DNA from 3 places in the Petrocella sp. genome. Region 2 is predicted to be linked to each of the others. Evidence: riboswitches for the same ligand, from Rfam matches in the RefSeq annotation. Region 2 holds a riboswitch; each other region holds the start of a gene.
The links. Region 2 has a riboswitch for cyclic di-GMP ahead of AC6F8J_RS02240 (S-layer homology domain-containing protein). Riboswitches for the same ligand answer to the same signal wherever they lie in the genome.

Region 1 (4,294 bases), on a different contig from region 2:
AATATACCATTAACCTTTCACCTGAAATACCTAAGAATATAGCTTTTTATGTCTATGCTAAAGTGTCAAAACTAAGTTTCACTAAATTCGCCTGCCATATGTAGATTACGTTGATACATTCATAACTACATATGGTAGGTGAAAGTTCAACTATATAGTTTTTACGCCTTAACCAATAATCTATTATAAAATAACGATTTTCATTCAAATAAAGCATTAACCTTAGTTAATGCTTTATTTGAATATACATGAAATAAATTAATAATTATTTAACTCCGAGGTAGAACCCACTGTTCAGTTAATACAACTTCTAATTCAATAATTTCTGGCTTTTTCCACTCTTTCTTCACACTAACACCTCCTTCATCTTTTTTATGATTTAGTATACTATTTAGTATACTATTTATTACGCTTCTTAATATATAAACCTAACCCGGATATACTGCTTCCTAGTAGCATCAATATACCAATTGGTGTTCCTGATGTTTCAGGTAAAGCTTGAGGTATGATTATAGCTTCATCTAAAATAACCTCTTCAAGCTCTGGCACCGCTTCAGGTATTTCTACTATTTCATCCGGTATTTCTATTTCTTCTGGTTCTGGTTCTGGTTCTGGATCTGGTTCTGGTTCTGGATCTGGATCTGGATCTGGGTCACGATCTCTACTTCTTCTTGTATAACTGAAGTCTCTGGTTGCTATAATATCTTCATCATCGACAAATACTAACGTTTGAGAATCTTTAATCTCTTCTTCATAGTCAACGTCCAGTGCAATTGTCCTAAAAACTCTGTTTGAATCATTATTAGTAGATTTTAATAGCACTTCCAAATCTTCATCGTCACCTGTTTTGGTGTCATCACCTGTTTGGATGTCGTCACCTGTTTTAGTGTCATCACCTGTTTGGATGTCGTCACCTGTTTTAGTGTCGTCACCTGTTTTAGTGTCGTCACCTGTTTGGATGTCGTCATCTGTTTTGGTGTCGTCACCTGTTTGGATGTCGTCATCTGTTTTGGTGTCGTTACCTGTTTGGATGTCGTCATCTGTTTTGGTGTCATCTTCTAAAGTTTCTTTATATTCAACCTCTACAGGTATAGGTATCAATTCAGTATGTGTGCCTGTCAACCTATACGCTTCAACCAATGTGCCTTTTAATGTTATTCTAAGATTTTCATTAGCAGGCAAATTACTTTCACTGATGGTCAACTCGACAGATACTAAAAAATCTCCATTTCGGGTTAAGTCTTCAGTCAATATACTTTTATTATATGATAATTGAGCATTAAGTTCTTCAGTGTCCACTTTCGTACCATCTGGCAACTGAATGTAATAATCAAAGTTCAGTGTCACAATGCCACCGGATCTTCTATAGCTTGGGCTTGTTATAACCGCTTCATACTCATTCGGTGATGCCATTGGTGATAATTCCAAAAAATAATTATAAAGCATTGTAATATCACTATTTGCTACAGGTGAATACATTGGTGTTCCATTTACTATTTTCCATATTGCATATTGAGTAGCTGTTATTACATCATCTTTACTTAGGCTTTCCACCTCTAGATTGTCTTCAATTTCCTTCAAGTTAAGATAGGGTAGAGAGTGAGCTAATATCGCCCTAACCATATTATCATCATTATTATCACCAAGCGGGATAATGTCTCCGTAAACTGAGTCTACAAACATCTCCATGGTTTCATCAAAACAATATGCTTGCAATAAATCGCCTGTTTTTATGTCATATAAATTAAAAATAAAAGTATTGTCAACATCTGCCCCCCGTATAAAGCCATCCAAACCGCCACCAGGATATGGTGTCCAGTAAAAACTACTACCAAATACACTTGTTGACATCAATAATGACATAATTAAAATACTCGATAGGACCAAACTTAATTTCTTTTTTATTTTATAGTTTTTCATCTTCTTCTCCTCTACAATAGTCGGATATCATTGTTCAGCTACTATTGCCCTTAAATAAAGTATTAGCAGAATCTTGTTTATATTCCCCTCATAACTTACTATAACATTGTAATATTTCGCAAATACCAACAAATATTTGGAAATAAAAAAAGCTGCTTATTATTTTAAGCAGCCGAACTATCATAGTCTAAACCTTAGATTCTAGCTTTGCGCCCTTCTTTTTCAAGAAGTTTGCCAAAATATTATGTTTTATATTTATAAAACTAATCCTTATTACCTATTATATCATTTTTGCACCATAAGTCAATCCTTACTAGAAGAATAAATATATTATTTATTCTTCTTTTTTTTCGACTTTGTCACAACCACACCTATTATTTTCGCATTTACCATCTCTAACATATCATGCATTTTAATTAAGTGGTCTTTACGAGTTTCATTAAGAGCGGCAATAAGAATAACACCATCGACGATCCTTGATAAAACCGTTCCATCTGAATAGTTCATAATAGGTGGTACATCCATCAATACAACATCATACTCCGCCTTCATCTCCTCTATCAAGGGCATAATTTCCGGCCTTGCATAGAGTTCAAGGTTGGATACTGATGAAGTACCTGCTGTCAAAATACTTAAGCCCTTTATTTGTATGTTTTTATTTACACAGTCTTTTAATTGTTTCTTTTCAAAAAGTAAGTTTGTTAAACCCGGCCGTTTAGGCACCTCAAATAGATTATAGATCTTAGGGTGTCTATAGTCGCCTTCAACCAATAGTACTTTTTTTCCTAACTGGGCTAAGGATACAGCCAGATTTGTTATAACTGCTGTTTTATCATCATCTTCATTGGCGCTTGCCAACATGATGATTTTTTTTCCACTACTTACGTTTATATGACTAAGTATAGATCTTAGAATCTTGTACGCTTCAGATACATATGAATCAGGTTCACTTATGATAATGATTTTTTCTTTTTTCATAATCTATTAGCCTCCATTGTATAACTAGGTAACTCGGCTAATATTGGTAACCCTAAAAGCGCTTCTATTTCTTCAACGTTCTGTAATATTTTTTTGGCCAATACTGCTTTATAAATCATAAACCCTAGACCTAGCAATAAACCTAAGCTACTACCTACCATCATAAATATGATAGCAGATGGTCCTATAGGACGTTCAGGTGCACGCGCTTCATCAATAATCTGAATGTTATCCAAGCCTACAATTCCCGTCACCGCTATAGAAAGTTGATTTGTATATGCATTTGCCACTTCAGCTGCTATTTTAGGATTGTTGTCTCTATAGCCTATAGAAAACAAACGCGTTGTTCCAATATTAGCAATACTCATATTTTCTCTTAAATCTTCAATCGGTATGCTTAAATTAAGCTCATTAATAACATTTTCTGCTACTAATCTGGTCCTTAGTATTTCTTTATAGTCGTTAATTAATTGTTGCGTCATTTCAAATTCTTGAATCATGATTCTTGTATCTGCGTCTACGCCTGATGGATTTCCTATAAATATTGTTGTGTGAGCTTCATATTCAGGCGCAACAATGATCGTTCCTACCACAAAAGATATCAATATGCCGACTAATATAAAACCTATCAGTATCCACCATTTTTTTATACACGTATTCAAAAAATCACTAAAACTAATCTCCAGGAAGTTCCCCATAGCAGTCTCCTTAATAAACCTTCTTATATTTTATCGTAATGAATTAATACCTATCATCTTATTAACTCAGCTTATCTTAGCATTCATTGGCCAACTTATCAAGACCTGACAGTTCAAAGCAATTATTTTATTCATCTTCAAAATTTACGGCATCCTTATAGCTGATCTCATATAAATAACCCTTATCAATTTTTAATATTCTATCGCAGATTTTTAATGCAGATAATCTATGGGTTATAATAATACAAGTTGGTGATTGCTCTAATGACTGTATTGTTTTTAATACTTGCACTTCTGTTTTTGAGTCTAAAGCTGAAGTGGCCTCATCTAAAATAAGAATAGGTGCTTTATGAAGCAGTGCTCTTGCAATGGCAATTCTTTGAGTTTGTCCTTCAGATAGTCCAACCCCCCTTTCGCCAATGTGAGTCGCCATAACATTTTCAGTTTCTCGAATGAAATCCCATGCACTTGCAGCTTTTGCGGCCTCCTTTAGTTCCTCTTCTGTTGCATCCTCTTTACCCAGTCTTAAGTTATCTTCTATAGAGCCCGAAAAAATATTGTTACCTTGTGGAACATAGGAAATGAACCCTCTTGCCTTAGTACTCACCTCATACTCTTTTTCTCCATCTAGTATAGATATATGACCCTTTATAGGATTTAAAAGAGACATTAATAAATGTATAAACGTAGTTTTTCCT
Region 2 (4,294 bases):
GTGACTAATCATATCTTTGGCTCGTTGAATCATAACTTCTCTATCAGCTTGCTGTTTCTTTGCATATTTTTCTGAGTAATAGACCATTTGTTTCTGATCGACAGAGACATCTTTTTTCAATGGATTTTTTCTTCCTGGTTTTGTCACATTTACGTGAAGTGTTTTGGGATAGATTCTTGATTTGTGTTTGAAGGCTATTTCTTCCCCATCATCATTAGTGATTTTATCAACACGATACCCAGCTGAGACAACCCATTCTTTAAAATCTGCATCAGCGCCTCTGATGGACTGGCCGTAGACATAACCGTCTCGTTGATTATAATCTCCTTTATTATCGCCGTTTAGATAGTAGATATTGTCTGAGGTATTTAATCCTCTGTCAGCTACAAAAATAATGCGACTATCTGAAAATTCATTTTTAATGCGGTTAATTATAGGACGCATATGGACCTTTTCGGATTCGTTTCCGGGGAACAAATCAAAAGCGAGAGGAATCCCATTTCTATCCATCAACAACCCCATTTCAACTATGGGATCAGGGCGATGGTTTTTTTCTGGTCCACGTTTTCTGTATTTCGTAGAAACAGGGTTGCCGTCCTTATCGACAGGATTTCCGTTATCATCCAGTGTGTCCATGTCTGACCGCCCAATATCAAAGTAATAATTCGTACAGTCAAAATAAGCTACTGACATATCTCTTGAACAAATATTTGAGGAACGATCATAAATCCATTTTTGAAGAGCTTCATTATTGTTGGAGATAATGTCTAGTGCGTGGTAGACATCGTCAAGCGAAAAATCTTTGAAGTCTTCAAAGAAGAAATTTCGGGCATCATAAGTTCCTTTCTTTGAGGATGGTCTTAGAATTCGTGAAAATACTAGTAAGCGAAAAATTTGGTTCACGCTAAATTCTATGGAAAGATTGCGTGTCTTCCAGTTCCAAAACTTGTCCAACTCTAATCTTTTATACAATTCTTTCAATACAACATAGCCAATGTTGCGAACATCGTTTGTATCTATTCCCATTTTTGTATGAGAGTCAATCTTAATGTTGATTGATTTTTCGGATTTTTTTTGTTCTGTCATCTCCAAGGCTTTTTGAGTGAAGAAAGCGATAGGATCGTCATGTTCAGATTTTAAAGATTCAAGGTATCCAAGACTCTGGATTGTACGAGTTCGGCTTTGCTTGCTGGAACTATCATAATAGCTTTCTTGAATGGCAAGGTAAATACCTTGTGGACGTTTGATTTTACGTAAGTACATAGGCTAAACCTCCTTGCCATCGAGACGATACTCGATAATCAAAGCATCGACTACAGCTTCCGTCTGTCGGCCTAACATATGGAAATGATGTTTAATGCCAGCGTAAACGGAACCATACCAAGTGAGGTCTTTGCTTATTTCTAATAGATAATGATTTCTGTGTTTGTTTTTATAGGCATCATCTGTATAGATAACATCATTTTCGTCACTGAAAACAAGACGATCAAAAATGCTTTCAACTGAATCTGTTAATACGATGGGGAATATATCTGAAGAAGACAAGAGAGCATAAATGGGTTGTATATAGGACAATGGAGTGATAGCGATAACTTTGTTGCCTTTATGAGAGATGAGAGCATTGATAACTTCGCAACGTATTCTATCGCGTTCGCGCAGTGTTCTATTTGTCACAAAATTTTCCAATGTAGTATTGAGATTCTTTTTAACTTCTTCATCAAAATCGTAAAAATCATAACTTAAACGTTGAGCAAGCAGCCTGCCAGCAACGGTTTTGCCCACATTTGAAACACCGAATAATAGTATGTTCATAAAGCGTCCTCCTCTGGAATATACTATTATTATAACATGTATCGCTATATTGCGCCATATATAAAACACAAAAAGTAGACAAGAAAATACCAGTAACCACCAGTAACCACAAGGGATTGCTGGATTGTTTTTAGATATTCACTTCAAAACTCAGGTGGGATACCAATATGGTCTTATATACTCAAAAAAGTAGAAAAGAAATTGAGCATATAAGACTATTAATATTTGAAAACAGATTGACAGTATATAAAATATGATGATATTATATCTTTAATGATAATTTAAAGGCAAACTTATCGAAAGATAAGGACGCAAAGCCAAAGGACCTTAAAGAAAGAGAAAAGGTAGCCGGTTGCATGAATCAAGGATGCTTCCTGGCTTTTTTTTGTATATTTATTGGATTCATACAAGTTAAGGAATGGGCTTAACCGATTGAATAAAGATAGTGTACCCTCCGCTATCAACATGGATTTTGTAAGAGGGGAACATGAGATAGGGGAGCGTAGATGAATAGACTTTAATGGGACACTTGGTCTACTCGGAGCTAATAGTGTAACCGACCTTCTTAGAATCCAACAAATTTTAAGAGGAGAAAAAGAAAATGAAAAGAATGAAGAGAGTTTTAGCAATTGTTTTGTGTTTTACAATTCTTTTGCAAGTTGCACACATCAGTGCTTTTGCAGAGACAAACCCAAATCATCCTGACATTATAGGGCATTGGGCAGAAAAAGAAATTAAGGAATTAATTGACAAAGAAGTTGTAGAGGGTACTCAAATTGACAATATTTATTACATAATGCCTGAAAAAATGATAACAAGGGCAGAGTTTATAACGCTTGTACTCAGGGCACTCTATTCAGAATCGGAATTAGTGGATTTAACATCGGAAGTAAGCAGTGATGTAGCGTACTCTGATATATTGAATCATTGGGGCAAAGACAATATCCTAATAGGAAAGTCATTAGGTTTAATTGAAGGATATAAAGATGGCTCCTTTAAGCCAAGTGCCTATATTACCAGATCAGAAATTGTAACACTTATTATGCGAGTAGAAGGTTTTGAGAACATAGGCCAAGAAGTTTATAATTTTAATGATTTAGAATCTACCTTTTGGGCATATGAAGCCATCCAGCAAGCAGTTAATTTAGGATTAGTTCAAGGCTATCCAGATAAGCATTTTGCGATAAATGCGAATGCAAAAAGAGCTGAAGCCATGGTCATTATAAACAGATTATTAGAACTTTTTGATAAAGATATAGAGAATGATAAAGAGATAGAAGACCCCATAATCCCAGAAGGCATCATAAAAGAAGAAGATAAAACAACATCGAGTACAGGAGGCTCTTCATCCGGTGGAAGTACGAATGCTCTAACATATAAACTAGAAGTTGAAACGATAATAGGTGGAGAAGTTAACATAAGTATTGTAGGAAATCATGCACCTGGAGCAAGAGTAAATGTAAAAGTAGTACCAGAAAAATACTATAATTTTACGGAATGGGCATCAACTGGTGGAGGCTCTTTTGACGACAAAACTTCAAAAGAAACAACATTTACCATGCCAGCAAGCAATGTAACAATAAGCGCAATTTTGACCTTGGAATTTGATGAATATGGCGATGAAGATAATGATGGCCTTTTAAATATTTATGAAGTATTTTATGGTACAGATCCTTATAATCTGGATACAGATGGTGACGGCCTTACAGATTATTATGAAGTATATTACACAGGAACCAATCCTTTAGAAGTTGATTCGGATAATAATGGCATCTTAGATGGGGATGAGGACTTTGACGGAGATGGCCTAACCAATTTAGAAGAACAAGTATTAGGTACGAATCCATGGGATGTTGACACCGATGGAGATGGTCTTAGTGATTATGATGAGATGAATATTCATTCCACAAATCCATTACTGTATGATACGGATAATGATGGATTAAGTGATTCAAAAGAACTTGAAGTAGGAACGGATCCAACAAATCCGGATACAAATGGAAATGGAATCCTAGATGGCGATGAAATATTTTTAATAACAAAAACAGCCTCACAGGAAGAAACAGACCTTAGAGCGGTCCCTACAATAACGATGAATATACCAGGAAGACTGATAGATACTTTGTCTATACGAAAAGTATCCGGGGATAACTTTTATTTGCCGGAAGATATGCCGGGTTATGTTGGTGCGGGCTATGAATTTGATTTAGATGGAACTTTTGATTCAGCAGAGCTAACATTTGCCTTTAACAATGAGTTGCTTCAGAATCAAGAGTTTGAACCTGCAATCTATTATGTTGATGAAGTCAATCAAGAGATGATACTACTTGAGAATCAAACCCTAGATTCAGTAAATGGGACAATATCAGTTACAATCCAACATTTTTCCAAATATGTATTGTTAAATAAAAAAGCATTTGAAAAGGTTTGGGACAGTGAAATCAAACCACCGAGCCAAACGAATCAACCGACAAAAACAATA
Region 3 (4,294 bases), on a different contig from region 2:
GCGCTTGAACAAAATGAAATGTTTTTGCATTTTCAACCTCAAATTAATGTACACACCAAACATGTTGTTGGTGTTGAAGCCTTATTGCGTTGGAAACACGATGATCATTATATCTCACCAAATCAGTTCATCCCCCTTGCAGAGCAGACTAGACTCATCATTCCTATTGGCGAGTTTGTACTTAAAGAGGCTTTTAAGCTTGCTGAAGATTTCTACAAATCTAATACATCTATTGTTGTTGCCGTCAATATTTCTGCCGTGCAACTCAAATGGGATTTTTTATTCGCTCAGGTTATGCGTTTGAAGCAAATCTATGCCTTTCCTAATGAAAACATTGAATTTGAAGTGACTGAAAGTCTTCTCATAACGAATGAAGATGAAGCTATTGATGTGATTATTGAATTAAAACACATGGGCTTTCTCATTACCATAGATGACTTTGGCACAGGCTATGCTTCACTTAGCTACTTAAAACGATTTCCCTTTGAACGTATTAAGATTGACCGAAACTTTATTAAAGATTATCCTAAAACGGATGATGGTAGCATAGCAAAGCTGATCATTAATCTAGCAAAAAACATGAATATCGAAATCGTTGCAGAAGGCATTAAAACCTTAGAACAATTAGAATTTCTAAAACAACATGATTGTCATATCATACAAGGTTATTATTTCTCCAAACCTTTACCCAAAGATGGCTTAATGAAATATATTCATGAGATGAATGATTGAAATATGTAATCTTGGCAAGAAAAGAAGCTTGGCTTCGTTATGATCCCTGCTCATATTTCTGAATGGTTCGACAGGAAAGGTCTTTGACGTATTCTGCCACGCTTTTTGGCTGAATACTAAAGTATGACTTTCCTTGAGAACAATAAAAAGGAGTTGAACGTTTCGATTCAACTCCTTTTTTCCTATGCTACTGTATAGTATCTACTATTGTATCTACTATATTGTATCTTCACTATCGACCACTACTGAATCTTCTTCTGTTGGATCCACGACAACTTCATTTTCTTCATCTGTGATTTCTTCAACGACTTCATCTGCTATAATCTCTTCATCTACTTCAATGGTTTGAGCTTCTTCATCCCAAGTAACCTTTAGCCCTAGGTTCTCAGCAATAAATCTTAATGGCACCATGGTTCTATTGTTCATGACATCGGCAGGTACATCTATTGTCGCTTCAACATCGTTGACATAGGTCATATTGTTTAATAAGTCAAAGACGATTGTTGTACCATCTTTAACAATTGTTACAAGTTTTTCTTCACTGTTCCACGTTACGGTCGCTCCCATTGCTTCTGTAATAGCTCTAACCGGAATAAGGGTTCTACCTTCTTTTATAACCGGCGGAGTATCAAACTTGACATCTCTGTTTTTAAAAAACACATTTTCAACTGGAATCGTTCTCATATTTTTTAGATTATTAAAGCTTTTATAGACTTCTTGTAGCTGGCTTAGTTCTTCTTCTGTGTACTTACTTCTTGCAATCTGCTTCATTAGCGCAAGCTTATTCTTCAAATCCGTTTTGTAGGTGTCTTTTTCAAGCTTCAATGCTTCAAGTTCAGCTCTTAGGCTTTCTATTAATGCTGTATCACCCGCTTCTTCTGCAGCTTCAAGTTCTTCTTCTAAAGCATCTAGTTGCTCTTCTAGACTATCTTTTAGCTCTTCTAGCTGGTCCTTTTCTTGTTCTAAAAGTTGCTTTTCAAGCTTCCAAGCATTTTTCATTTCCTTACTCTTACCTTTTCCCTTATTACCCTCTTCTTCTACTTCTGCATCATCATCGGTTGTTACTTCTTCATCAGCTTCACTTACTGGTGATGTCAGATCCACCTCTTCTGCAAATGATACCGCTGAAAATGCAAATGTCAGTACAAAAATCATAAGTAATGCTAATACTTTGTTGAATTTTTTCATCTTAGTTCCTCCTTAATGAATGATTGTTTTTTAATCCTCAAAGCACAAAAAAAGCTCTGGTTGGATTGCCAAACAGAGCTAATACATTATTCCTGTATTTTCAGTATTTGGTAACCCGGCTACCTTGGTCATAATCACCTTAAGGCCCGTGGCTTTGCGTCCCCAAATTTCCTTGGGTTTGCCTTTATCGTTTACTTGATAACTTTATTACTTGTACTACAAAGTATAGTCTTATAGAACCGTTTTGTCAATGATTCAAAGAATGCAGGTCACTGTTTTCATACCCTAATCTTGATGGCATTAAAAGATTCTTGAAAAACTTTTATGCGGTCTTCTTCAGTAAACGCTTCTAAAGCTATGAGCTGTTCGGTAATGTTCCCTAGAGCTGTCGCTTCTTTTACGCCATAAACAAGTTGTTTTTTGCTGTATTTTTTGATCAACTGACATAGTAACTGATCTTGGACGCCACCACCAAAAATACAAACACGATCATATTTTTTTCCTATGGCTGTTTCAATTTCAGATAGTGTTTTTGTAATCTGTTTTGCAAGACTTTCTTCAATAACACGTACAATCTCGCCTATACTCTTTGGCACTTGTTGCTTTGTTTCTTTACAATAATCTTGAACCTTAATCGGCATATCTCCGGGTTCAAAAAACCGAGGGTCATTAATATCGATTTCACTTCTAATGACTGTGCCCTTTGCTAATTCAACCATTTCACCAAAGTCAATATTCATACCATTGTTTTCCCAGTATTTTTTGGATTCTTGTAAAATCCAGAGTCCGACATGATTTTTCAGAAGATTCACCGACGGATAGGATCCACCTTCATTGGCCAGGCCATATTCAATCACCTTTTCATTCATGGTCATCTGCTCTTGCTTGGCACCGACAATAATCCATGTTCCGGTAGCAATAAACAGATAGTCGTCTTCCATCGGTAAGCTTTGTAAAGCCAGTGACGTATCGTGACTTGTCACCGAGATAACATCTAATGACTCAATACCTAGTTCATTTATGATCTCATTCTTCACAGATCCTAGGTTTGTGCCTGATTGTATAATCGGCATAAATAATGATTTTTTGAATCCAAGATCTTGAATCAATGATGTGTTCCAATTCATGGTTTTATAGTCAAAAAGTTGTGTTGTCGTTGCCATACTGTATTCCGATAGCTTTTTACCTGTTAAAAAGTAATTGAATAGATCCGGAATATTAAGAATAACATCCGCATGATCCCATCGTATATAACGATCTACCATTAATTGATTAATCGTATTATAGCTCACACAGTCCATACCCGTTTCACTTTTTAATGATGCCTCATTTTTCTTTTCTAAAAGTAGGGCTAAACCTTGGTTACATCGTTCATCTCTATAATGTATTGGGTTTGCCATCAATTCACCTTCTACATCCAATACACCATAATCCACACCCCAAGAATCTATCCCAATACTTTGAATTTTGCAACCTAGATTTTTGGATTTTATCAATGCTGTTTTTAATTCAAAAAGTAAGCGTGGAAAGTCCCAATAGAGATGGTTATTCATTTTTACCGGGCTATTGGAGAACCGATGGACTTCATGTAAGACAATCTTCCCTCGGTTGTATTCTCCAATGATAGCACGTCCGTTACTTGCACCTAAATCAAAGGCTAAAACTTGCATCTAAGAACCTCCTTTTGCTTATTTTTTATAAAGAGCTCCATAGGTTTGACATGCTCTAAAATCTGCGCCTTCTAAATCTTTGCTTCCAAATCCACGCCATGCTTTCGGTCTGAATATACGATGAGAATCAACATTATGCATACTTACCGGTATTCTTAACATAGATGCCAGTGTAATGAGTTGATCACCTATATGTCCATAGCTAATAGCGCCATGATTAGCACCCCATGTATCCATAACCGAATAGACATCTTCAAATGCACCTTCACCTGTTAAAATCGGTACAAACCAAGTTGTCGGCCAAGCTGGATCTGTTCTTTGGTCCAAGGTTTGATGCACTTCATCCTCTAACTCTACCGTGTAGCCTTCTGCAATCTGTAAAACCGGACCAAGGCCTTTAATAATATTAATTCTAGACATGGTCACCGGCATATTCCCTCTTGTAACAAAACGTGTTGAGAACCCACCACCACAGAAATACTCGCTATTTGCCGGGCAGAATCTTGTGGCATCAAGACAGCGTTTTACCTCATCTTCTTGAATCTCCCAATAAGGTTTCATCATTGGTTGTCCATCTATATCACTTTGCTGCCCAGTTCCATCAAGGGTTGTTGAACCACTATTTATTAAATGAATGATACCATTTTTGGCAAGACCTGTAAGTTCATGTCCCGTTACGCGTTTAACAGCCTCTGGACTCCAAT

Region 1: linked by a shared signal. The riboswitch ahead of AC6F8J_RS14570 (Cys-Gln thioester bond-forming surface protein) and the one ahead of AC6F8J_RS02240 (S-layer homology domain-containing protein) in region 2 are both predicted to bind cyclic di-GMP.
Region 3: linked by a shared signal. The riboswitch ahead of AC6F8J_RS05920 (stalk domain-containing protein) and the one ahead of AC6F8J_RS02240 (S-layer homology domain-containing protein) in region 2 are both predicted to bind cyclic di-GMP.

What each region holds. Positions count from the first base shown of each region.
Region 1 covers NZ_JCBCDA010000131.1:4,766-9,059, reverse strand. The annotation lists gene AC6F8J_RS14570 (Cys-Gln thioester bond-forming surface protein) at 400-1,920, opposite strand; cyclic di-GMP riboswitch class I at 2,085-2,166, opposite strand; gene AC6F8J_RS14565 (polysaccharide biosynthesis tyrosine autokinase) at 2,251-2,898, opposite strand; gene AC6F8J_RS14560 (Wzz/FepE/Etk N-terminal domain-containing protein) at 2,895-3,596, opposite strand; gene AC6F8J_RS14555 (ATP-binding cassette domain-containing protein) at 3,724-4,294, opposite strand, start outside.
Region 2 covers NZ_JCBCDA010000019.1:244-4,537, reverse strand. The annotation lists gene AC6F8J_RS02250 (IS1634 family transposase) at 1-1,263, opposite strand, end outside; gene AC6F8J_RS02245 (shikimate kinase) at 1,267-1,812, opposite strand; cyclic di-GMP riboswitch class I at 2,089-2,172, shown strand; cyclic di-GMP riboswitch class II at 2,300-2,383, shown strand; partial or broken gene AC6F8J_RS02240 (S-layer homology domain-containing protein) at 2,414-4,294, shown strand, end outside.
Region 3 covers NZ_JCBCDA010000049.1:27,463-31,756, forward strand. The annotation lists gene AC6F8J_RS05915 (EAL domain-containing protein) at 1-732, shown strand, start outside; gene AC6F8J_RS05920 (stalk domain-containing protein) at 949-1,920, opposite strand; cyclic di-GMP riboswitch class I at 2,027-2,113, opposite strand; gene AC6F8J_RS05925 (FGGY family carbohydrate kinase) at 2,199-3,590, opposite strand; gene AC6F8J_RS05930 (L-fucose isomerase) at 3,609-4,294, opposite strand, start outside.